3 regions of the Streptomyces sp. NPDC044003 genome follow, and region 1 is predicted to be linked to each of the others. Evidence: riboswitches for the same ligand, from Rfam matches in the RefSeq annotation. Region 1 holds a riboswitch; each other region holds the start of a gene.
What was found. A riboswitch is a leader RNA that binds a small molecule or an ion and turns the genes downstream of it on or off. The one in region 1 is predicted to bind S-adenosylmethionine.
Positions count from the first base shown of each region.

Region 1 (6,928 bases):
CCAGCGTCGGAACCATCATCTGGTTGAGCTCCGAGCTGATGTTCTTCGCGGCCCTCTTCGCGATGTACTTCACCCTGCGATCGGTGACGGGTCCCGAGTTCTGGGCGGAAAAGGCCTCGGCCTTGAACTTCCCCTTCTCGGCGACCAACACCACGATCCTGGTGCTCTCCTCCCTCACCTGCCAGCTCGGCGTCTTCGCCGCGGAGCGGGGCGATGTGAAGAAGCTCCGGACGTGGTTCATCATCACGTTCGTGATGGGTGCCATCTTCATCGGCGGCCAGGTCTTCGAGTACACCCAGCTGGTCAAGGAGGACGGCCTCTCGCTCTCCTCCGACGCGTACGGCACGGTGTTCTACCTGACCACCGGCTTCCACGGCCTGCACGTGACGGGCGGTCTCATCGCCTTCCTGCTGGTCCTCGGCCGGACGTACGCCGCCAAGAGGTTCACCCACGAGCAGGCAACCGCCGCCATCGTCGTGTCCTACTACTGGCACTTCGTCGATGTCGTCTGGATCGGCCTCTTCGCCACGATCTACATGATCAAGTAATCGGCTCCGCCTCCACGGCGGACCGAGACATCCAGCAAGCATCGACGCAGAAGATCCTGACACCGGGGTAATCCGTGAAAAAGCTCTCCGCACGACGACGCCATCCGCTGGCGGCGGTCGTCGTCCTACTTCTCGCGCTGGCGGCCACGGGGGGGCTGTACGCCGCGTTCGCGCCCGCGGGCACGGCGAAGGCCGATGAAACCGCCCAGTCCCTCGCCATCGAGGAGGGCAAGAAGCTCTACTCCGTCGGCTGCGCCAGCTGCCACGGAACCGGCGGTCAGGGCACCTCTGACGGCCCGTCCCTCGTAGGCGTCGGCTCGGCCGCGGTCGACTTCCAGGTCGGCACGGGCCGTATGCCGGCCCAGCAGCCGGGCGCCCAGGTCCCGAAGAAGAAGGTCATCTACACGCAGGCTGAGATCGATCAGCTCGCGGCGTACGTCGCCTCTCTCGGTGCCGGTGCGATCACGCCGACCGAGGGCCAGTACAGCCCTGACGGTGCCGACATCGCCAAGGGTGGCGAGCTGTTCCGCACCAACTGTGCCCAGTGCCACAACTTCACCGGTGAGGGTGGCGCGCTGACCTACGGCAAGTACGCCCCGAGCCTCGAAGACGTGGACCCGAAGCACCTCTACGAGGCCATGCAGACCGGCCCGCAGAACATGCCCTCCTTCCCCGACACGACCATGCCGGAGAAGGAGAAGAAGGACATCATCGCGTACGTCCAGGCCGTCAACAGCGACACGACCGAGAGCCCGGGCGGTCTCAAGCTCGGTGGCCTCGGCCCCGTCAGCGAGGGCCTGTTCGCCTGGGTCTTCGGCCTGGGCGCGCTGATCGCAGTTGCCATCTGGGTCGCGGCCCACACCGCTAAGGCCAAGAAGTCATGAGTAGCCAAGAGATTCCAGAAGAGACCCTGCCGGCAGGGCAGGACACCGCGCACGGCGCGGTGAAGGTCGCCGACGACCCGTTCGCCGACCCGGGCCTTCCGCCCCACAAGCCCCGCATCCAGGACATCGACGAGCGGGCCGCCCGCCGGTCCGAGCGTGCGGTCGCCTTCATGTTCGTGCTGTCGATGCTGGCCACCGTCGCCTTCATCGCCTCGTACGTGATCTTCCCGGTCGACAAGATCGTGTACATCTGGCCCTTCGGCCACGTGTCCGCGCTCAACTTCGCCCTGGGTATGACCCTCGGTGCCGCCCTCTTCTTCATCGGCGCGGGCGCGGTCCACTGGGCCCGCACCCTGATGTCCGACGTCGAGGTCGCCGACGAGCGTCACCCGATGGCGGCGACGCCCGAGGTCAAGGCGAAGGTCATGGCGGACTTCGCGGCCGGTGCCGCGGAGTCGGGCATGGGCCGCCGCAAGCTCATCCGCAACACGATGTTCGGTGCGCTGGCGCTTGTCCCGCTCTCCGGCATCGTCCTGCTGCGTGACATGGGCCCGCTGCCCGAGAAGAAGCTCCGGTCCACGCTGTGGGCCAAGGGGCTCCAGCTCATCAACATGAACACGCACGAGCCGCTGCGTCCCGAGGACGTCGCGGTCGGCTCGCTGACCTTCGCGATGCCCGAGGGCCTCTCGGAGCACGACGAGCACTTCCAGACCGAGATCGCCAAGGCCGCCCTGATGATCGTCCGGATCCAGCCGGAGGACATCAAGGACAAGCGCGAGCTCGAGTGGTCCCACCAGGGCATCGTCGCGTTCTCGAAGATCTGCACCCACGTCGGTTGCCCGATCTCCCTGTACGAGCAGCAGACGCACCACGTGCTCTGCCCGTGCCACCAGTCCACCTTCGACCTCTCCGACGGCGCCCGCGTCATCTTCGGCCCGGCCGGTCACGCCCTTCCGCAGCTGCGGATCGGCGTGAACGACAAGGGCTTCCTCGAGGCGCTCGGCGACTTCGACGAGCCCGTCGGTCCTGCCTTCTGGGAGCGCGGATGAGCACCGTGACCACGAGTAAGAAAGCACCCGCCGGTGAGCGGGTCGCGGACTGGGCCGACGGCCGCCTGGGGATCTACACGCTGGCCAAGGCCAACATGCGGAAGATCTTCCCGGACCACTGGTCCTTCATGCTGGGCGAGGTCTGCCTCTACAGCTTCCTCATCATCATCCTGACGGGCGTCTATCTGACGATGTTCTTCCACCCGTCGATGAACGAGGTGGAGTACGTCGGACCGTACGTCCCGCTCCAGGGACAGCTGATGTCCGAGGCGTTCAACTCGACCATGCACATCTCCTTCGAGGTGCGCGGTGGTCTGCTGATCCGGCAGATCCACCACTGGGCGGCGCTGATCTTCCTCGCCGGCATGTTCGTGCACATGATGCGCGTGTTCTTCACCGGCGCGTTCCGCAAGCCGCGTGAGATCAACTGGCTGTTCGGCTTCCTGCTGTTCTTCCTGGGCATGTTCACCGGCTTCACCGGTTACTCGCTCCCGGACGACCTGCTCTCCGGCACCGGTGTCCGCTTCATGCAGGGCGCGATCCTGTCCGTGCCGGTCCTCGGCACGTACCTCTCGATGTTCCTGTTCGGCGGCGAGTTCCCCGGCGGCGACTTCGTCGCCCGGTTCTACTCGGCGCACGTGCTGCTGCTGCCCGGCATCATGCTGGGTCTCGTGGTCGCCCACCTCATCCTGGTGTTCGTCCACAAGCACACGCACTTCGCCGGCCCCGGCCGGACGAACGAGAACGTCGTCGGCATGCCGCTGCTGCCCGTGTACATGGCGAAGGCCGGAGGCTTCTTCTTCCTGGTCTTCGGTGTCATCGCGGTCATCGCGGCGATCGCCTCGATCAACCCGATCTGGGCCATCGGCCCGTACCGCCCGGACCAGGTGTCCACCGGCGCCCAGCCCGACTGGTACATGGGCTTCGCCGAGGGTCTGATCCGAGTGATGCCGGGCTGGGAGATCAACCTGTGGGGCCACACGCTGGTCCTCGGCGTGATGATCCCGCTGGCGATCTTCCCGGCGGTCCTCGCGGCCATCGCGGTCTACCCGTTCATCGAGTCCTGGATCACCGGCGACAAGCGCGAGCACCACATCGCGCAGCGCCCGCGCAACGCTCCGACGCGCACCGCCTTCGGTGTCGCCTGGATCACCGCGTACATGATCATGCTCGTGGGTGGTGGAAACGACCTCTGGGCGACCCACTTCCACCTGTCGCTGAACTCGATCACCTGGTTCGTGCGGATCTTCTTCTTCGCCGGCCCGGTCATCGCGTTCATCGCCACCAAGCGGATCTGCCTCGGCCTCCAGCGCCGCGACAAGGACAAGGTGCTGCACGGCCGCGAGTCGGGCATCATCAAGCGCCTGCCGCACGGTGAGTTCGTCGAGGTCCACCAGCCGCTCAGCCAAGGCGAGCTGCACCGCCTCACGGCGCACGAGCAGTACGACGCCGCGGAGCTTCCGCCGGCCGTCGACGAGAACGGCGTGGAGCGCAAGATCGGCCGCATGGAGAAGCTCCGGGTCAAGCTCAACAAGGGCTACTACGGCGACGACAGCCAGATCGCCAAGCCCACGGTCGAGGAGTACAAGGAGATCCAGAGCGGCCACGGCCACCACTGATCACCTGACCTCGTAGGTCGCCACGGCGAGAGCCCCGTCCATTCGATGGACGGGGCTCTTTGCCGTGCCCGGACATCGATAGGGTGGGTGTGTATCCGTCACGTGATCATCAGGAGCTGCCATGAGCGCTGCGACCCCCGCTGGAGGACCTACGTCGGCGGGCCGCTCCTGGCCCGTCCTGCTGAACGGACTCCTCGACGGCCACGACCTCACCGCCGACGACACGGCCTGGGCGATGGACCTGATCATGAGCGGCGAGGCGACCGACGCGCAGATCGCCGGCTTCATGGTGGCGCTGCGCGCCAAGGGCGAGACCGTGCAGGAGATCGCCGGCCTCGTCCGGACCATGTACGCGCACGCCAACGTCATCGAGGTACCCGGCCGCACCGTCGACATCGTCGGCACCGGCGGCGACGGCGCCAAGACGGTGAACATCTCCACCATGGCGTCGATCGTGGTCGCCGGGACGGGCGCCAAGGTCGTCAAGCACGGCAACCGCGCCGCGTCCTCCGCCTCCGGCTCCTCCGACGTCCTGGAGAAGCTCGGCGTCAATCTGAACCTGACCCCGCAGCGGGTCGCCGAGGTCGCCGACGAAGCAGGCATCACCCTCTGCTTCGCGATCAGGTTCCACCCCTCGCTGCGGCACGTCGCCGCGGCCCGTGGCCAGCTGGGCATCCGGACGACCTTCAACGTCCTCGGCCCGCTGACCAACCCGGCCAAGGTACGGTCCCAGGCCGTCGGGGTCGCCGACCCGCGCATGGCGCCCATCGTCGCCGGGGTCCTCGCCGAGCGCGGGAACTCCGCCCTGGTCTTCCGCGGCGACGACGGCCTGGACGAGCTGACGACCACCTCCACCTCCCGGGTCTGGGTGGTCCGGGACGGCGGCGTCACCGAGGAGCGCTTCGACCCGCGGGACGTCGGCATCGACCTCGTCCCCCTGGAGGCGCTGCGCGGCGGCGACGCCTCGTACAACGCCGACGTCGCCCGCCGGCTGCTCGCGGGGGAGACCGGTCCGGTACGGGACGCGGTGCTGCTCAACGCCGCGGCGGCGCTCACCGCCCTGGACCCCGGCACGGGCACCCTCGCGGAGCAGCTGGGCGCCGGCATCGCGAAGGCGGCCGAGGCGATCGACTCCGGCGCGGCCCTGCGGTCCCTGGAGCGGTGGATCGCCGTCAGCAACGCCTGAACCGCGCCTTGCGCCGTACGACCCCGGTCCACCATGCGGACCGGGGTCTTGCGCTTCGGCGATCATGTGGCAGGATGCTTCACAGGTCACGAGTGACAGCGTTTTGGCCCCGGCTTGCTGTCCGGCAACCCTCCTTCCGTGGCGGGGTGCCCCGGGTGATGACCGGGCCGTAGGCAGCGAGGTCTACGGCAAGCGCGGATCCCTCGAGCACCAGGGGTCCTGGTCAGTCGAGGAGCTTTTTCCGTGAGCAAGCGAATGCGATAGGGCGACTCCGCCCCTTCTTCACCCTCGGAAACAGGGTCCCTTCCGCGTACCCCCATGTCCTCCGAGGCATCACCCGTACCCCGCCGTACCCGGCCGCGTACGGGATTCACCGAAGCCATTCCGCACCGCCCGCCGGGAGATACCGCCATGTCCGCATACCCGAACGCCACTGCCGTCACCGCCGACTCCGAGTCCGCCGACCCCTGCTGCGCCGCCCCGCTGCCGGTCCTCGGCCGGGACGTCACCGTCCCGCTCGTCACCGGCGGCGAGGTGACCTACGCGGCGCTCGACTACGCGGCCAGCGCGCCGGCGCTCCAGCGGGTCTGGGACGACGTCGCCGCGTACGCCCCGTACTACGGCAGCGTCCACCGCGGCGCCGGCTACCTCTCCCAGCTCTCCACCGACCTCTTCGAGAACAGCCGCGTCACCGTCGCCGAGTTCCTCGACTGCCGCCCCGACGACCAGGTCGTCTTCACCCGCTCCACCACCGACTCGCTGAACCTGCTCGCCGCCACGATCCCGGCCGGCTGCCAGGTCTTCGTCTTCGAGACCGAGCACCACGCCTCCCTGCTGCCCTGGCGCGACGCCCGCGTCACCTACCTCAACGCGCCGCGCACCCCGGAGCAGGCCGTCGAGACCCTGGAACGCGCCCTCGCCGACCGCGACCCCTACGGCCCGGCCCTGGTCTGCGTGACCGGTGCCTCCAACGTCACCGGTGAGCTGTGGCCGGTGAAGGAGCTCGCCGCCGCCGCGCACGCGCACGGCGCCCGGATCGTGCTCGACGCCGCCCAGCTCGCCCCCCACCACCCGGTCTCCGTGCGGGAGTTGGACGTGGACTGGGTCGCCTTCTCCGGGCACAAGCTGTACGCGCCCTTCGGCTCCGGCGTCCTCGCCGGCCGTGCCGACTGGCTTCAGGATTCCGAGCCCTACCTCGCGGGCGGCGGCGCCTCCCGCAAGGTGGCCCGCCGGGCCGACGGTGGTGTGGACGTGGAGTGGCACACCACCGCGGCCCGGCACGAGGCGGGTTCGCCGAACGTCATCGGCGTCTACTCGATCGCCTCCGCCTGCAAGGCGCTGACCGAGGCCGGCTTCGACTCCCTCGTCGCCCGCGAGCAGCACCTGATCGCCAAGGTCCGCGAGGGCCTGGCCGAGGTGCCCGAGGTGCGGGTGCTCTCGCTCTTCGGCGACGACGCGCCCCGCGTGGGCGTCATCTCCTTCGTCGTGGAGGGCTGGAACAGCTCCCACTTCGCCGCCGCGCTCTCCGCCGAGTACGGCATCGGCGTCCGCGACGGTCTCTTCTGCGCCCACCCGCTGGTCCGCACCCTGCTCGGCAGCGACCCGCAGGACCCGGGCGAGTGCGGCTCCCCCGAGGCGGCCC
Region 1 is NZ_JBWKFA010000002.1:944,906-951,833, forward strand. Features, by position in the region: gene ctaE (aa3-type cytochrome oxidase subunit III) at 1-548, shown strand, start outside; gene qcrC (cytochrome bc1 complex diheme cytochrome c subunit) at 623-1,432, shown strand; gene qcrA (cytochrome bc1 complex Rieske iron-sulfur subunit) at 1,429-2,481, shown strand; gene qcrB (cytochrome bc1 complex cytochrome b subunit) at 2,478-4,100, shown strand; gene trpD (anthranilate phosphoribosyltransferase) at 4,222-5,286, shown strand; SAM riboswitch class IV at 5,371-5,487, shown strand; gene AC07AW_RS10955 (aminotransferase class V-fold PLP-dependent enzyme) at 5,698-6,928, shown strand, end outside.

Region 2 (6,928 bases), on a different contig from region 1:
CGCGCCGCCATCGCGTCGCCATCGCGTCGCCGACATCTGGCACGGCTTCGAAGTCCGCACCAGGAGCAGCGGTACATCCATGAGAACGGCGTCCGACTCACCGCCGACCGGCGCACCTTGGACACGGTGATTCACACCTCCGCAGCCCTTGGGGAGGGTTCGTGACGCGGGGGGGCGAGCGCACAGGGGATCGGGCCGCTCCATCAGGCCGTTCAGTCGGGGGTGAAAGCGCGCACGTACCGGCGCTGCCAGGGCGTCTCGACGGCGTGCCGGTCGTAGTGGCGGCGCACGTAGGCCACGGCTTCGGCGGGCGGGACGCCATCGAGGACGGCGAGGCAGGCTAGGGCAGTGCCCGTACGACCCCGCCCGCCTCCGCAGGCGAGCTCGACCCGCTCGTCGGCCGCCCGTTCCCAGGCCTCGACGAGAACCGTGCGCGCCTCGGCTCGGTCGGTCGGCAGCCGGAAGTCGGGCCAGCGGAGCCAGGCGGACGACCACGGGGTCTCGGGCGGGCGGCCGCCGAGCAGGTAGACGGCGAAGGTGGGGGCGGGGCCCTCGGGCAAGGGCCGCCGCAGGGCACGACCGCGTACCAGGCGCCCGGAGGGCAGCCGCAGCACGCCGGGGGCACCCGTCGGCCAGGATTCGGTCATCGCGCCACCGTACAGCGCAGCCTCTTCCGTGCATGCCGGCCAAGACACCGACATCGCTCGTACCCCAGGCGGGTCCGTACGACCACGGTCCGACGAGCAGGCTGCGGGCGCGCGATCGGGCGCAACTGGTGATCAGCTCCTACGAGTCGGGGCTGGTGCAGGCCGCTCTCCCTCACCATGGCGGTGGTCGCGGTGGCGGTGGCTGAGTGCGGACACCGCCAGGGTGGTCAGAACCAGGGCACCCGCCGTCTCGACCGCGACGGTGGGGCGGACGAGGTCCGCGTCCGCCGATTCCTGGAAGCCGAACAGTCCCGTCGTGAGGCTCAGGAAGAGCGCACCGAGCGTGCCCGCAGTGAACAGCGCCGTGGCGGCGGCCACCGGTCCGAGCCAGCGGTACGGGGTGACGAGCAGGGCCACGGCGAGGAGGCAGCCCAGGACGCCGTTCAGCAGGAACAGCCCGCCGATGGTGGCCAGGTCGCGGTAGCCGTCAGCCCACAGGGAGAGGTGGATGGCGCCCATCGTCGCCGTCAGGGCCGCTGCGGTCAGCCGCATCACGAGCACGGCGGCTCTGCGGGTTCGGTCAGTAACCATTGCCGGGACTGTTCGGAGTAGCCGGTGTGGTCGGGGTGGTGTCCGGCTTGTTGACGGTGGCCCCGGCCACCGTGATCTCGGTCTTCATGCCCAGGTCCTTGTGTCCGTCGACCGGGCAGTAGATCTCGTACGTTCCGTCCTTCAACGTCACCGTGAGGGTGGTGGACTCCCCCGGGCTGATGGTGTCGGAGCGGTTCTCGCCGCTCGGCCCCTCGACCTCCAGGGCGTGGTCGTGATGCCCGGTGTTCGTCACGACGAAGGCGTACGTACCGGGTGTGAACGTCTGCTGGGACAGCTTGATCTTGAAGTCGGCCAGATCCGCCTTCACCTGGGTCGCGCCCCCGGGTGCCGTGCTCTTCTGAGCAGGGGGCGGTGTGGTCGTACCGCTGCTCGAACCGCCGCCGTCGCCGCCTCCGCAGGCAGCGAGAACGCCGGCCAGCGCGGCGGCCGACAGGCCGAGCAGCACGCGCGTACGTGGTTTCGGTTTCGTCATCGTTCCGTCCTCCGCATCGGCCCTTCGGATCAGCTCTGGGGATCAGCTCTGCGGATCGGCTCTTCGGATCGGTCCCGCGGATCTCTCCGCGATTCCCTCCGCAGATCTCTCCGCGGCTTCCGCCCCGGATCGGTTCTCCGGTTCGGTCCCCACAGGGGGTACGACACTCGACCGCGCCGGGATTGCAGTCCGGGCGGACAATGAGCTCGGACCATCCCTTCGGGCACTTCGGACGTATCCACGAGTGTGGGACGCATGGGCCTTCCGCTGGAGCGGGTTCCCGACGAGGCACTGCTCTCCGGTCTCGCCACGGGCGATCCGGAGATCGCGGTGGCGTTCGTGCGCCGTTTCCAGCGCTCGGTCTACGGGGTGGCCGTCGCCGTCGTCGGCGATCCGCGGCTCGCGGAGGATGTGGCCCAGCAGACCTTCGAGCGGGCGTGGCGGCACGCCCAGGTGTACGACGGCAGGCGTGGATCCGTACGGACCTGGCTGACCGCCATCGCACACAACCTGGCGATCGACGCCGTACGGGCTCGGCGCGCGACCCCCGTGGCCCCGGAGGACCTGGAGGCCCTGGTGGGGATCGTGTCGGAGACTCCGGAACGGCGCGCGCTGGCCGACGACGCGGCTGAGCGGGTCCGGCGGGCGGTGGCGGCGCTGCCCCGGGAGCAGGCGCGGGCGCTGGTGATGGCCGGGATCTACGGGATGACGGCACGGGAGGTCGCCGCCTTCGAGGGCATACCGCTGGGCACGGCGAAGACCAGGATCCGGACGGGGACGATCAAGGTGCGGGCGCTCCTGGAGAGGGAGGAGACGCTGTGAGCGGCATGGACTGCGAGCGGCTGCGCGAGATGGGTGCCGAGCTCGCGCTGGGGATCCTTCCCGCGCGCGAGCGGGCCGAGGCGGTGGCGCATCTGGACCTCTGTCCGGATTGCCGGGCGTACGTGGAGCGGCTGACGGTGGTCGGGGACGGGCTGCTCGGGCTGCTGCCGGGGGCGGAACCGCCGGTGGGTTTCGAGAGTCGGGTGGTACGGGCGATGGCCCCCGCCTGTACGCCGGCTCCGGCTCCTGCTCCAGCTCCGGCTCCGGCTCCGGCCGCCGGACCCACGCCCGCGCCCCCTTCGGTGGCGGCCCGCTGGCGGATTCGGGGCCACCGTGTCCGGGTCGCGGTGGCGGGCGTGGCCGCGGCCCTGGCGTTCGGGTTCGGCGGCTGGGCGGTCGGCACGGTGGTGAAGGGCGCGCCGCAGGTGGCGGCTCCGGCGCCGCACGTCCTGGAGGCCGCGCTGGTCTCCTCGGACGGGGCCGGGAGCGGCCGGGAGGTGGGCCGGATCTATGCGCACCCGGCGGACGCCGCGGGCGGGAACGGCTGGGTGTACATGTCGGTCGACCTCGGTGAGGGACGGGCGGCCGACGGCCCGGTGCGATGCCTCCTGGTGCGGGCCGACGGCTCCGCCGTATCGCTCGGCTCGTTCCCCGTCAGGGCCGGGTACGGCTACTGGGGCGCCCCTGCCCCCGTGGATCCCGGCACCGTGAGCGGCGCCCGCCTGGTGGCCGCGGACGGCACGGTCCTGGCGACGGCCCACTTCGCCGGAGCGGGATCAGGCGGGTCCTCGGCCTCGGCGGGCCCGGCAGCCGCCGCCCGGTGAGCCGTCAGCAGCGCCTCGGCCGGAGTCCGACGTGCCGGAGTCCCACGTACCGAAGCCCGACGTGTCGAAGCCCGACGTGTCGAAGCCCGGCGGGCCGGAGCCCGGCGGGCCGGAGCCCGGCTTTCGCGCGCTCAGTGGACGTCCCTGGGCTGGCGGGCGGGGCTGCCTGGCAGTGGCTGGCGCCAGTCCCCCAGCGTGCCGACGAGGAACCGACGGGCGAGAAGACGGATGTCGTCCCACGCAGGATCCGTGGCGAGGGCGTCGGCCCAGCGGCCGGCGCGGCACGCGGCGTCGATTTCGCCGAGTCGCCGGCCGACGTCCTGAAGCGCGTGCAGCTGCTCGGGTTCGAGGACTCCGCGCTCGGCGAATCCTTCGGAGAGGCGGCAGAAGAGCTCCACCTCTTCGACGACCGGCTCCGTCTCCAGCTCCTGCTCCCGCTCCCCCACCCAGGACAGTTGCTCCTGGGTGTCGGCTGCCAGAAGGGACATCCACAGCAGCGTCGCATGACGCACGCGCGCGTCGCCGAATTCGTTCATGCACGGAGGATCGCATGGAGGACCGCGCCGAACGCCGGCCGGACCGCCCCGAGGCGCCCCCGACGGAACCGGGCGCACCGTAGGATCCTTCGTCATGCGAGCGTGGACATGGCCGGCCGCTGGAGTCGCTCTTCTGGCCTGGGGCGAGTGGTTGAACCGGCGTTGGTCTCGGAGCCTGGTCAAGGCCGACCGGCGCGGTTCCCAGGCTGTCGTCGTGCTCGGCTACCGCAACCCCTCCGAGTCGATCAATCTCATCAACCGCTGGCGGGTCCGGGCCGGGATCCGCTCCGTCGACGCAGATGCCGGCCGCGACAGCGTGGTCGTCTTCAGCGGAGGAGCAGTGGGCGGTGACACCGCCGAGGCACAGCTGATGGCCGACTACGCGCAGTCCGTTCTGCGCTTCGAGGGCCGCGTTCTCGTCGAGGACCAGAGCAGGACCACCTGGGAGAACATCACCCAGGTGGTCCCGCTGATCGAGGATGCGGAACGCATCGCGATCGTGTCCCAGCCCGCACACGCGCTCAAGGCACGTGCCTACCTGCGCCGCCAGCGGCCTGATCTCGCCGACAGACTGGTGCGCGCCGATGACTGTCGCCTCGGGGAGTGGACGCTGTTCAAGCCGTTGCTTGCCGCATACGGGCTGTGGACACTGCGCGGCCTCACGGCAGCCGAACGCAAGCCGTAACTCCGACGCCCTGTCGTCACCGTCGCCCCCGTCGTCCCGTCGTCCCGTCGTCCCCGTCGTCCCGTCGTCCCCGTCGTCCCGTCGCCCCGTTGTCCCCCGTCGTCCCCGTCGCCCCCAAGGTCAGATCTTCGGCGAGAGACGGTACTGATGTGGGTGAACATGCAGCCGCGGCGAGGTGAGCAGCAAGGCTCGGTTGTCCTGTCCGGCGGCCATGTGGTCGAGCCACCGCTCGTACCAGGCAAGGAAATCCGGGGCTGAGGAGACGTTCGGGCCCCAGAAGCCGTCGGCGTTGCCGATGAGGATGCGACCGGTGAGAGGCCCGGTCACGCCCAGGAGTACGAGATCGCTGCAGCCGCGTTCGATGACGTGCAGGAAGAGGTGACCCTCGCGTGTGGGGCGGTAGGCCCGGCGGAATCCTCTCGTCCGCGTGTCGGCAGCTGCGCGATTCATCGTGAAGAGCGTGCAGCGTTCCAGCGGGATCAGCCCGTAGTACGGGGACGCACCGCTGCCGCCCAGGTGCGTGAGGAAATCTCGGTAGGGCGGTGGGAGTTCCACGTCATGCTCGGCTTCGAAGGCGTCTGCCTGAGCTTCGGGCAGGCGGGGGCCGAGACGGAATTCGTGCAGTTCCTCGCCGAAGGAGTGGCTTCGGCCGGGCGTGTAGGGAATGCGTGCCAGCTTGCGTCGCAGCCGCGGGATGCGGGAGTCCATGCGAGCTCTTTTCTCGTGTCGCCCGCAATCTATCGCGATCTGTCTCGCGACGGCTGGAGATCATCCTGCGGTGGGACCACTTCGAGCCGACTGCGCCACCAGGGGGCCGTTGGCAGGTAGCCCAGGGAGTCTTGTATGGTTCTCCGCGAATCATCCAGAGGGGTGGAGGGACCGGCCCTACGAAGCCCCGGCAACTCCCCGATCGACTCGGCGCTCAATGTTCGCGCCGCGCCGACGGGATCAGTGCCAACTCCGGCCTGCGCCAACGTGGCGTGGGAAAAGATGAGGAGACACGGTGCTCTCTGTGCTGCCTTTCGCCCCGGCTCTGTCCGTCCCGGGCTCTCCGCGTACCCGTCTCGTGATCGTCGCGGCATATCGGCCGACCGCTTCGGCCCTTTCCCGCTGACCATCCCCCGCCCTCACCTGCCTTCCCCTGCCCTCCTCGGATGAGGTCGCCGCGAGTCGGGTGAGGTCGCCGCGAGTCATGGCTCGCGGACCGAGACTGGAGTACCCCTTTTCATGGACATTTCGGATATTTCTAGTGGTGTTGGCGTCCTCGACAAGGCCGCGGTGATCCTCGATGCGCTGGCGTCGGGCCCGGTCACCTTGGCGGGGCTGGTCGCCTCCACCGGCTTGGCACGGCCCACGGTCCACCGACTCGCCACCGCACTCGAACGCCACCGCCTGGTCGGCAGGGACGTCCAGGGCCGGTTCGTCCTCGGCCCCCGGATCGCCGAACTCTCGGCCGCCGCGGCCGAGGACTGCCTGCTGGCCGCGGCCGGCCCGGTCCTGACCTCCCTCCGGGACGCCACCGGCGAGAGCGCGCAGCTCTACCGGCGCCAGGGTGAGATGCGTGTCTGCGTCGCGGCCGCCGAGCGGACGTCCGGCCTGCGCGACATCGTTCCGGTGGGCTCCACACTCCCCATGAAGGTCGGCTCCGCCGCCCAGGTCCTGCTGGCGTGGGAGGAGCCCGAGCGCTTCTACCAGGGTCTGCAGGGTGCCCGCTTCACGGCCACTGCTCTGAGCGGCGTACGGCGCCGAGGCTGGGCCCAGTCGATCGGTGAGCGCGAACCCGGCATGGCCTCCGTCTCGGCACCGGTCCGCGGCCCGTCCCACCGTGTGGTGGCCGCCGTCACGGTCACGGGCCCGATCCAACGCCTCACCCGTCAACCCGGCGCGCGGCTCGCGAAGGCCGCCGTCGACGCGGCCGACCGCTTGACCGAGGTCGTGTGCCGCTCCTGACGGTGGATCCTCCAGGTTGCCTTTCGCCGGCGCGCGGGCGCACCTGGGAGCCAGCGGAAGCAGCGTCACCGGATGGGGTGAACACAGCGGTTCCTCAGGGGCGCAGCAGCTGCATGTGGATCGACCGGGCCGGTCTCATCGACGGCAGGACGAGACCTCGGCGGGTGGACGTGCGGACGATCAGCTCGTACGGCATGACGATCGAGTCCGGGTTGTACTCCCCCACCCCTTCGATGGCGTCGATGAGGAGCTGGACGACGGCCGTGCCGATCCTGCGGGGTTTGAGCGAGAGCGTCGTGATGGGTGGTTCGGTGGTGGCGTAGACGGTGGATTCGCTGCAGCAGACGATCTGGAGGTCGTCCGGGACGCGTAGTCCGTAG
Region 2 is NZ_JBWKFA010000019.1:94,314-101,241, forward strand. Features, by position in the region: gene AC07AW_RS39985 (protein-tyrosine phosphatase family protein) at 213-647, opposite strand; gene AC07AW_RS39990 (hypothetical protein) at 780-1,238, opposite strand; gene AC07AW_RS39995 (plastocyanin/azurin family copper-binding protein) at 1,228-1,731, opposite strand; gene AC07AW_RS40000 (RNA polymerase sigma factor) at 1,987-2,553, shown strand; gene AC07AW_RS40005 (zf-HC2 domain-containing protein) at 2,559-3,377, shown strand; gene AC07AW_RS40010 (hypothetical protein) at 3,509-3,913, opposite strand; gene AC07AW_RS40015 (YdcF family protein) at 4,008-4,598, shown strand; gene AC07AW_RS40020 (SMI1/KNR4 family protein) at 4,719-5,306, opposite strand; SAM riboswitch class I at 5,454-5,595, shown strand; gene AC07AW_RS40025 (IclR family transcriptional regulator) at 5,826-6,548, shown strand; partial or broken gene AC07AW_RS40030 (substrate-binding domain-containing protein) at 6,643-6,928, opposite strand, start outside.
Region 2: linked by a shared signal. The riboswitch ahead of AC07AW_RS40025 (IclR family transcriptional regulator) and the one ahead of AC07AW_RS10955 (aminotransferase class V-fold PLP-dependent enzyme) in region 1 are both predicted to bind S-adenosylmethionine.

Region 3 (6,928 bases), on a different contig from region 1:
TCCAGCTGGTCCAGGAACCAGCGCTGCGGGGGCAGGGCAGTGGCCGCCGCCGCCAGGCGTTTCGTGCGGTCCGCGCGTTCCGTCGGGGGCATCGTCAGGGCCGTGTGCAGGGCCTCGGCCGTCTCCGTCACGTCGAAGGGGTTCACCGTGAGGGCGTCCTCCTTCAGTTCCTCGTACGCGCCCGCGCCCGTCGACAGGACGAGCGCGCAGCCCGCCTCCGAGACGACGGGTATCTCCTTCGCGACCAGGTTCATGCCGTCGCGCACCGGGTTCACCAGGGCCACGTCCGCGAGGCGGTAGGCGGCGAGGGAGCGGGTGAAGTCGTCCTTCACCGAGACCAGGACCGGTTGCCAGTCCGCCGTGCCGAATGCGGTGTTGATCTCGTCCGCCAACTCCGTCACCGCCGCCGTGTACGTCCGGTACGACTCCAGGTCCTGCCGGGAGGGGTAGGCGGACGCCAGGTGGACCACCCGGTTCCGCCATTCGGGGTGGGTGGTCAGGAGCTCGCGGTAGGCGAGGAGGCCGCGCAGGATGTTCTTCGAGAGTTCGGTGCGGTCGACGCGGACGATGGTCTTCCGGTCGCCGATCTCCTGACGGAGGCGGGCCAGGCGGTCGTCCACCTCCGGCCGGTACGCCAGCGCCCGCAGGTCGTCGGCGTCGACTCCCAGGGCGTACGCCCGGATCCGGGTGCTGCGGATCGGGCCCGGTCCGGGCCCTCGCCGGTGGTCCACGCCGCGCCAGGGGTCGCCCGTCGGGGAGAGGGGGACCGCCGAGCCGGTCTCGTTGTCGATGTGCGCGCCCGACATGAAGGCGAAGCCCCACTTCCATGTGTGGAAGCCGAGCTCGTCCGCGCCCAGCATCCCCCACAGCAGCTCCTCGCGGATGTCGTCCGGGAGCATGCGGAGGTACTCCGGGGACGCCCAGGGCGTGTGGGTGAAGTGGGCGATCCTCAGGTCGGGGCGGAGGTCCCGGAGCTGCCCCGGGACCAGCGCCAGGTGGTAGTCCTGCACCAGGACCGCCGCGCCCTCCGCCGCCTCCGCCGCCAGGGCCTCCGCGAACGCGCGGTTGTAGCTCCGGTACGACTCCCAGCGGCGGCGGAACTCCGCGTCGAAGACCGGCTCGCGCGGGATGTCGTACAGGTGGTGGTGGAGGAACCACAGCACCGAGTTCGCGATGCCGTTGTACGCGTCCGCGTAGATCCCCGGGTCGATGTCCAGCATCCGCACGCCCGGCTCGCCCGTCCCGCGTCTCACCGCCTCCCGGTCGCCGGCGCCGAGCGCCGCGCACACCCAGAGGCTCTCCCGGGAGTCGATGGTGCTCAGGGCCGACGCCAGGCCGCCGCCGCCCTTACGGGCGTCCAGCGAACCGTCCTCGCCCAGCACGTACGAGACCGGGCCCCGGTTGGATGCCACCAGCACAGTTGCCATGGGGCGAACCTAGCCCGTCCCGTAAACGCTCAAACGTACGTATACGAGACGAGCCGATTCGGCCACAGGGAGTTGCCGCAGGTCAGTCGCATGACCGCGAGCACCCTGCCCAGGTGATGTCGCCTGAAGCGCATAGAAGGGCAAAGCCGTTACGCCACGCGGCGGTGCGCGTACTCCGCGATCTCGACCATCGGCGGCCGCTCCTCCGTGTCCACCGCGTACGTCCGCGGCTCGAAGCCCTTCTCGCCCCGCTCGAACTGCGTCAGCCGCGGCCGCACCAGATGTCCCCGCGAGAGCCGCAGCTGCGCCGTCCGGTAGATCGCCGCCGCCATCCGGCCCAGCGCCTGCTCGTCCTGGTGCCGGTGCTTGCGCACCCCCACGTCCACCTGTGCGAGCGCGTCCAGGCCCACCGTGTGCAGGGCGTCCACGAGCAGCCCCAGCTCCACTCCGTAACCGACCGGGAACGGCAGTCGTTCGAGCAGCGAGCGCCGCGCCGCGTACTCGCCGCCCAGCGGCTGCACGAAACCGGCCAGCTGCGGCCAGTGGAGATTGAGGAGGGGGCGCGCCACCAGTTCGGTGACCCTGCCGCCCTGTCCGGGGGTCTTGCCGGAGGCGAGCCCATCGAGTTCAGTACCGAACGGGCGGTCGTACATCGCCTTGACGAACTCGACGTCCGGGTCCGTGAGCAGCGGGCCCACGATCCCCGTCACGAAGTCCGCCGAGAAGTCCCGCAGGTCCGCGTCCACGAAGCAGACCACGTCCCCGCTCGTCACCATCAGTGACCGCCAGAGCACCTCGCCCTTGCCGGGGACCGCCGGTATGCGGGGGAGTATCGCGTCCCGCGCGACCACCCGCGCGCCGGCCGCCGCCGCCACCTCCGCCGTACGGTCCGTGGAGCCCGAGTCGATCACCACCAGCTCGTCCACGAGGGGGACGGACTCGGTCATCAGCTCGCGCCGGATCACGGAGACGATGTCCCCGACGGTCGCCTCCTCGTTCAGCGCAGGCAGGACGACGCTGACCCTTGTGTTCCGCTTGGCGGCGAGGATCCGCTCCAGCGGCCGGTCCGTCACGGACCAGGACCGCCGGTCCAGCCAGCGTTCCACCTCTTCCAGCACCTGATCTCCATCTCGCGGTTCGGACGGCCCGTCCAAGCGCCCGGGCCTTCGGTTACAGTCTTGAACAACGCGGATGCCCGATGCATGTCGGGGTGCCGCCCGCGTCGGAGTGCAGGAACGAAAGTCCAGCGCACTTCACAATCGAATACCGCTCATCCAGAGGGGCAGAGGGAAACGGCCCGTTGAAGCCCCGGCAACCCTCCAGTCGGTTACTCGCCCACCCGTCTCCCGGCCACCACCCCAGGTGGAGCCCTGACGGGCGCAGCTTGAATGCGCGAGGCTCCCGGCTAGGGAAGGTGCCAAATCCGTCTCATGGCGAAAAATTCGTCATGGGAAAGATGAGGAGAAAGGGCCTCGCCTCCATGGCTGTTCAGACCGTCGCACCCACCACCGTCGACCTCGGTCCCGCGTCCGGACTTTCCTGTCGCGAATGCGGTGAAGGCTTCCCGCTCGGCCCGATCTTCGCCTGTGAACTCTGTTTCGGACCGCTCGAAGTCGCGTACGACCTTCCCACCGGTGACCCCGAGGCGCTGCGCAAGCAGATCGAGGCCGGCCCCGCCAACATCTGGCGCTACGCCCCCCTCCTGCCCGTCCCCGCCGACGTCGCCGAGAAGCCCAATCTGAACCCCGGCTGGACCAAGCTCATCCAGGCCGACAACCTGGCCCGCGAGATCGGCGTCGCCCCCGGCAAGCTCTTCGTCAAGGACGACTCCGGCAACCCGACCCACTCCTTCAAGGACCGGGTCGTCGCCCAGGCCCTCGAAGCCGCCCGGGCCTTCGGCTTCACCACCCTCTCCTGCTCCTCCACCGGCAACCTGGCCGGCGCCGTCGGCGCCGCCGCCGCCCGCGCCGGCTTCCGCTCCTGCGTGTTCATCCCGCACGACCTGGAGCAGGGCAAGGTCGTCATGGCCGGTGTCTACGGCGGTGACCTCGTCGCCATCGAGGGCAACTACGACGACGTCAACCGCTTCTGCTCGGAGCTCATCGGCGACCCGCTCGGTGAGGGCTGGGGCTTCGTGAACGTCAACCTCCGTCCGTACTACGGCGAGGGCTCCAAGACGCTCGCGTACGAGATCTGCGAGCAGCTCGGCTGGGTCCTCCCCGACCAGCTCGTGATCCCGATCGCCTCCGGCTCGCAGCTCACGAAGATCGACAAGGGTCTGCAGGAGCTCATCAAGCTGGGCCTCGTCGAGGACAAGCCGTACAAGATCTTCGGCGCCCAGGCGGAGGGCTGCTCCCCGGTGTCGGCGGCCTTCAAGGCCGGCCACGACGTCGTGCGGCCCCAGAAGCCGAACACCATCGCCAAGTCCCTCGCGATCGGCAACCCGGCCGACGGCCCGTACGTCCTCGACATCGCCCGCCGGACCGGCGGCGCCGTGGAGGACGTCAACGACGAGCAGGTCGTCGACGCCATCAAGCTCCTCGCGCAGACCGAGGGCGTCTTCGCCGAGACCGCGGGCGGCGTGACCGTCGGCGTCACGAAGAAGCTCGTCGAGGCCGGTCTCATCGACCCGAACCTCACCACCGTCGTCCTCAACACCGGCGACGGACTCAAGACCCTGGACGCGGTGGCCGACACCTCTCAGGCGACCGCCACCATCCGCCCGAGCCTGGACGCGTTCCGCGACGCCGGCCTGGCGCTCTGAAAGGTAACGAAGACATGGCCGTGAACGTCCGCATCCCCACCATCCTCCGCACCTACACGGGCGGCCAGGCCGAGGTCCAGGCCGAGGGCGGGACCCTCGCCGAGGTCATCGCCGACCTGGAGAAGAACCACACGGGTATCGCCGCCCGCGTCCTGGACGACCAGGGCAAGCTGCGCCGCTTCGTCAACGTCTACGTGAACGACGACGACGTGCGCTTCGAGCAGGGTCTGGAGACGGCCACCCCGGCCGGCGCGGGCGTCTCGATCATTCCGGCCGTCGCCGGCGGCTGCTGATCTGCGGCTGATCTGCGGCTGAGCCTTACCGGTCAGTACGAATTGCCCCTTCCGCGCGATAAGCGGAAGGGGCAATTCTGCATGGTTGAGCGCGGTAGAGTTGGGGAAGTCCCCTCCGCTGCTCATGCCGAGCGCATATGAGAATGCGTCTCCGCACGACAAGAAGCAGCCAAAGTGTGTGCGCGTTGTGTACCTTCTGCGCGCTTTGCCGGGCCCGACTTGCCCCGTCATCCAGGGGATTATCCCCAATTCCCCTTTCCAGGGCGCCCAGAATTCTCGGTCGAATGACCTGTTGCAGAGGGCAGTTGGGCAGATACATTCAGCCGCGGTCGACGCGTTCCGGCGCAGGGTCTGACCCGGGTCCGCGAAGTGCGGTCCCGCGCAAGGGCCAGTAATAGGGGAGTTAGGCATGGCTCAGGGCACCGTCAAGTGGTTCAACGCGGAGAAGGGCTACGGCTTCATCGCGGTAGACGGTGGTGCGGATGTTTTCGTCCACTACAGCGCGATCCAGATGGATGGCTACCGCAGCCTCGAAGAGGGCCAGCGGGTCGAGTTCGAGATCTCGCAGGGCCAGAAGGGTCCGCAGGCGGACATGGTCAAGCTCGCCGTCTGAGCGCGGCGCGATCGGCCACCGACGCAACGCCGTCGAGGGGTCCGCATCCCTGAGGGGATGCGGACCCCTCGTGCGTTCCGGGACCGTCCTGATCGTCGTCCTGATCCGCCTCCCGAAACGCGAGAGTCGCTTGCACTCTCCTAGGGCGAGTGCTAATCATTGGCGTTAGCACTCGGAAGGTGAGAGTGCTTACGAGGATCGGGCAGACGAGGTCCGCGGCCAGGTGGGGCAAGGAACCACAGGGCACGCAGGCCGTCCGTCGCGGGCGTCGGCGCGGTCCTGGAGCGTTATCCACCCCATGTCCGGGAGGACCACTTCACATGGCCAAGATCATCGCGTTCGACGAGGAGGCCCGGCGCGGTCTCGAGCGCGGCATGAACCAGCTCGCTGACGCCGTCAAGGTCACCCTTGGCCCCAAGGGCCGCAACGTCGTCCTCGAGAAGAAGTGGGGCGCCCCCACGATCACCAACGATGGTGTCTCCATCGCCAAGGAGATCGAGCTCGAGGACCCGTACGAGAAGATCGGCGCCGAGCTGGTCAAGGAAGTCGCCAAGAAGACGGACGACGTCGCCGGCGACGGTACGACCACCGCCACCGTCCTCGCCCAGGCGCTCGTCCGCGAGGGTCTCCGCAACGTCGCCGCCGGTGCCAACCCGATGGCCCTCAAGCGCGGCATCGAGAAGGCCGTCGAGGCCGTCTCCGGCGCCCTGCTCGAGCAGGCGAAGGATGTCGAGACCAAGGAGCAGATCGCTTCCACGGCCTCCATCTCCGCCGCCGACACCCAGATCGGCGAGCTCATCGCCGAGGCGATGGACAAGGTCGGCAAGGAAGGCGTCATCACCGTCGAGGAGTCCCAGACCTTCGGTCTGGAGCTGGAGCTCACCGAGGGTATGCGCTTCGACAAGGGCTACATCTCGGCGTACTTCGCCACCGACATGGAGCGCATGGAGGCGTCGCTCGACGACCCGTACCTCCTGATCGTCAACTCCAAGATCTCCTCCGTGAAGGACCTCCTTCCGCTCCTGGAGAAGGTCATGCAGTCGGGCAAGCCGCTGCTGATCATCGCCGAGGACGTCGAGGGCGAGGCCCTGTCGACCCTGGTCGTCAACAAGATCCGCGGCACCTTCAAGTCCGTCGCCGTCAAGGCCCCGGGCTTCGGCGACCGCCGCAAGGCCATGCTGAACGACATCGCCATCCTCACGGGCGGCACGGTCATCTCCGAGGAGGTCGGCCTCAAGCTCGAGAACGCGGGCCTCGACCTGCTCGGCCGCGCCCGCAAGGTCGTCATCACCAAGGACGAGACCACCATCGTCGACGGTGCCGGTGACAGCGAGCAGGTCGCGGGTCGCGTGAACCAGATCCGCGCCGAGATCGAGAACTCCGACTCGGACTACGACCGCGAGAAGCTCCAGGAGCGCCTCGCGAAGCTGGCCGGCGGCGTGGCCGTCATCAAGGCCGGTGCCGCGACCGAGGTCGAGCTCAAGGAGCGCAAGCACCGCATCGAGGACGCCGTTCGCAACGCGAAGGCGGCCGTCGAGGAGGGCATCGTCGCCGGCGGTGGCGTGGCCCTGCTCCAGGCGTCGAACGTCTTCGAGAAGCTCGAGGCCGACCTGTCGGGCGACGAGGCCACCGGTGCCAACATCGTCAAGCTGGCGCTCGAGGCCCCGCTGAAGCAGATCGCCGTCAACGCCGGTCTCGAGGGCGGCGTCGTGGCGGAGAAGGTCCGCAACCTGCCCGTCGGCCACGGCCTGAACGCCGCGACCAACGAGTACGTCGACCTCATCGCCGAGGGCATCATCGACCCGGCGAAGGTCACGCGCTCCGCGCTGCA
Region 3 is NZ_JBWKFA010000014.1:130,404-137,331, forward strand. Features, by position in the region: gene AC07AW_RS36740 (alpha,alpha-trehalose-phosphate synthase (UDP-forming)) at 1-1,427, opposite strand, end outside; gene AC07AW_RS36745 (glucosyl-3-phosphoglycerate synthase) at 1,577-2,545, opposite strand; SAM riboswitch class I at 2,695-2,890, shown strand; gene thrC (threonine synthase) at 2,884-4,191, shown strand; gene AC07AW_RS36755 (MoaD/ThiS family protein) at 4,206-4,484, shown strand; gene AC07AW_RS36760 (cold-shock protein) at 4,894-5,097, shown strand; gene groL (chaperonin GroEL) at 5,418-6,928, shown strand, end outside.
Region 3: linked by a shared signal. The riboswitch ahead of thrC (threonine synthase) and the one ahead of AC07AW_RS10955 (aminotransferase class V-fold PLP-dependent enzyme) in region 1 are both predicted to bind S-adenosylmethionine.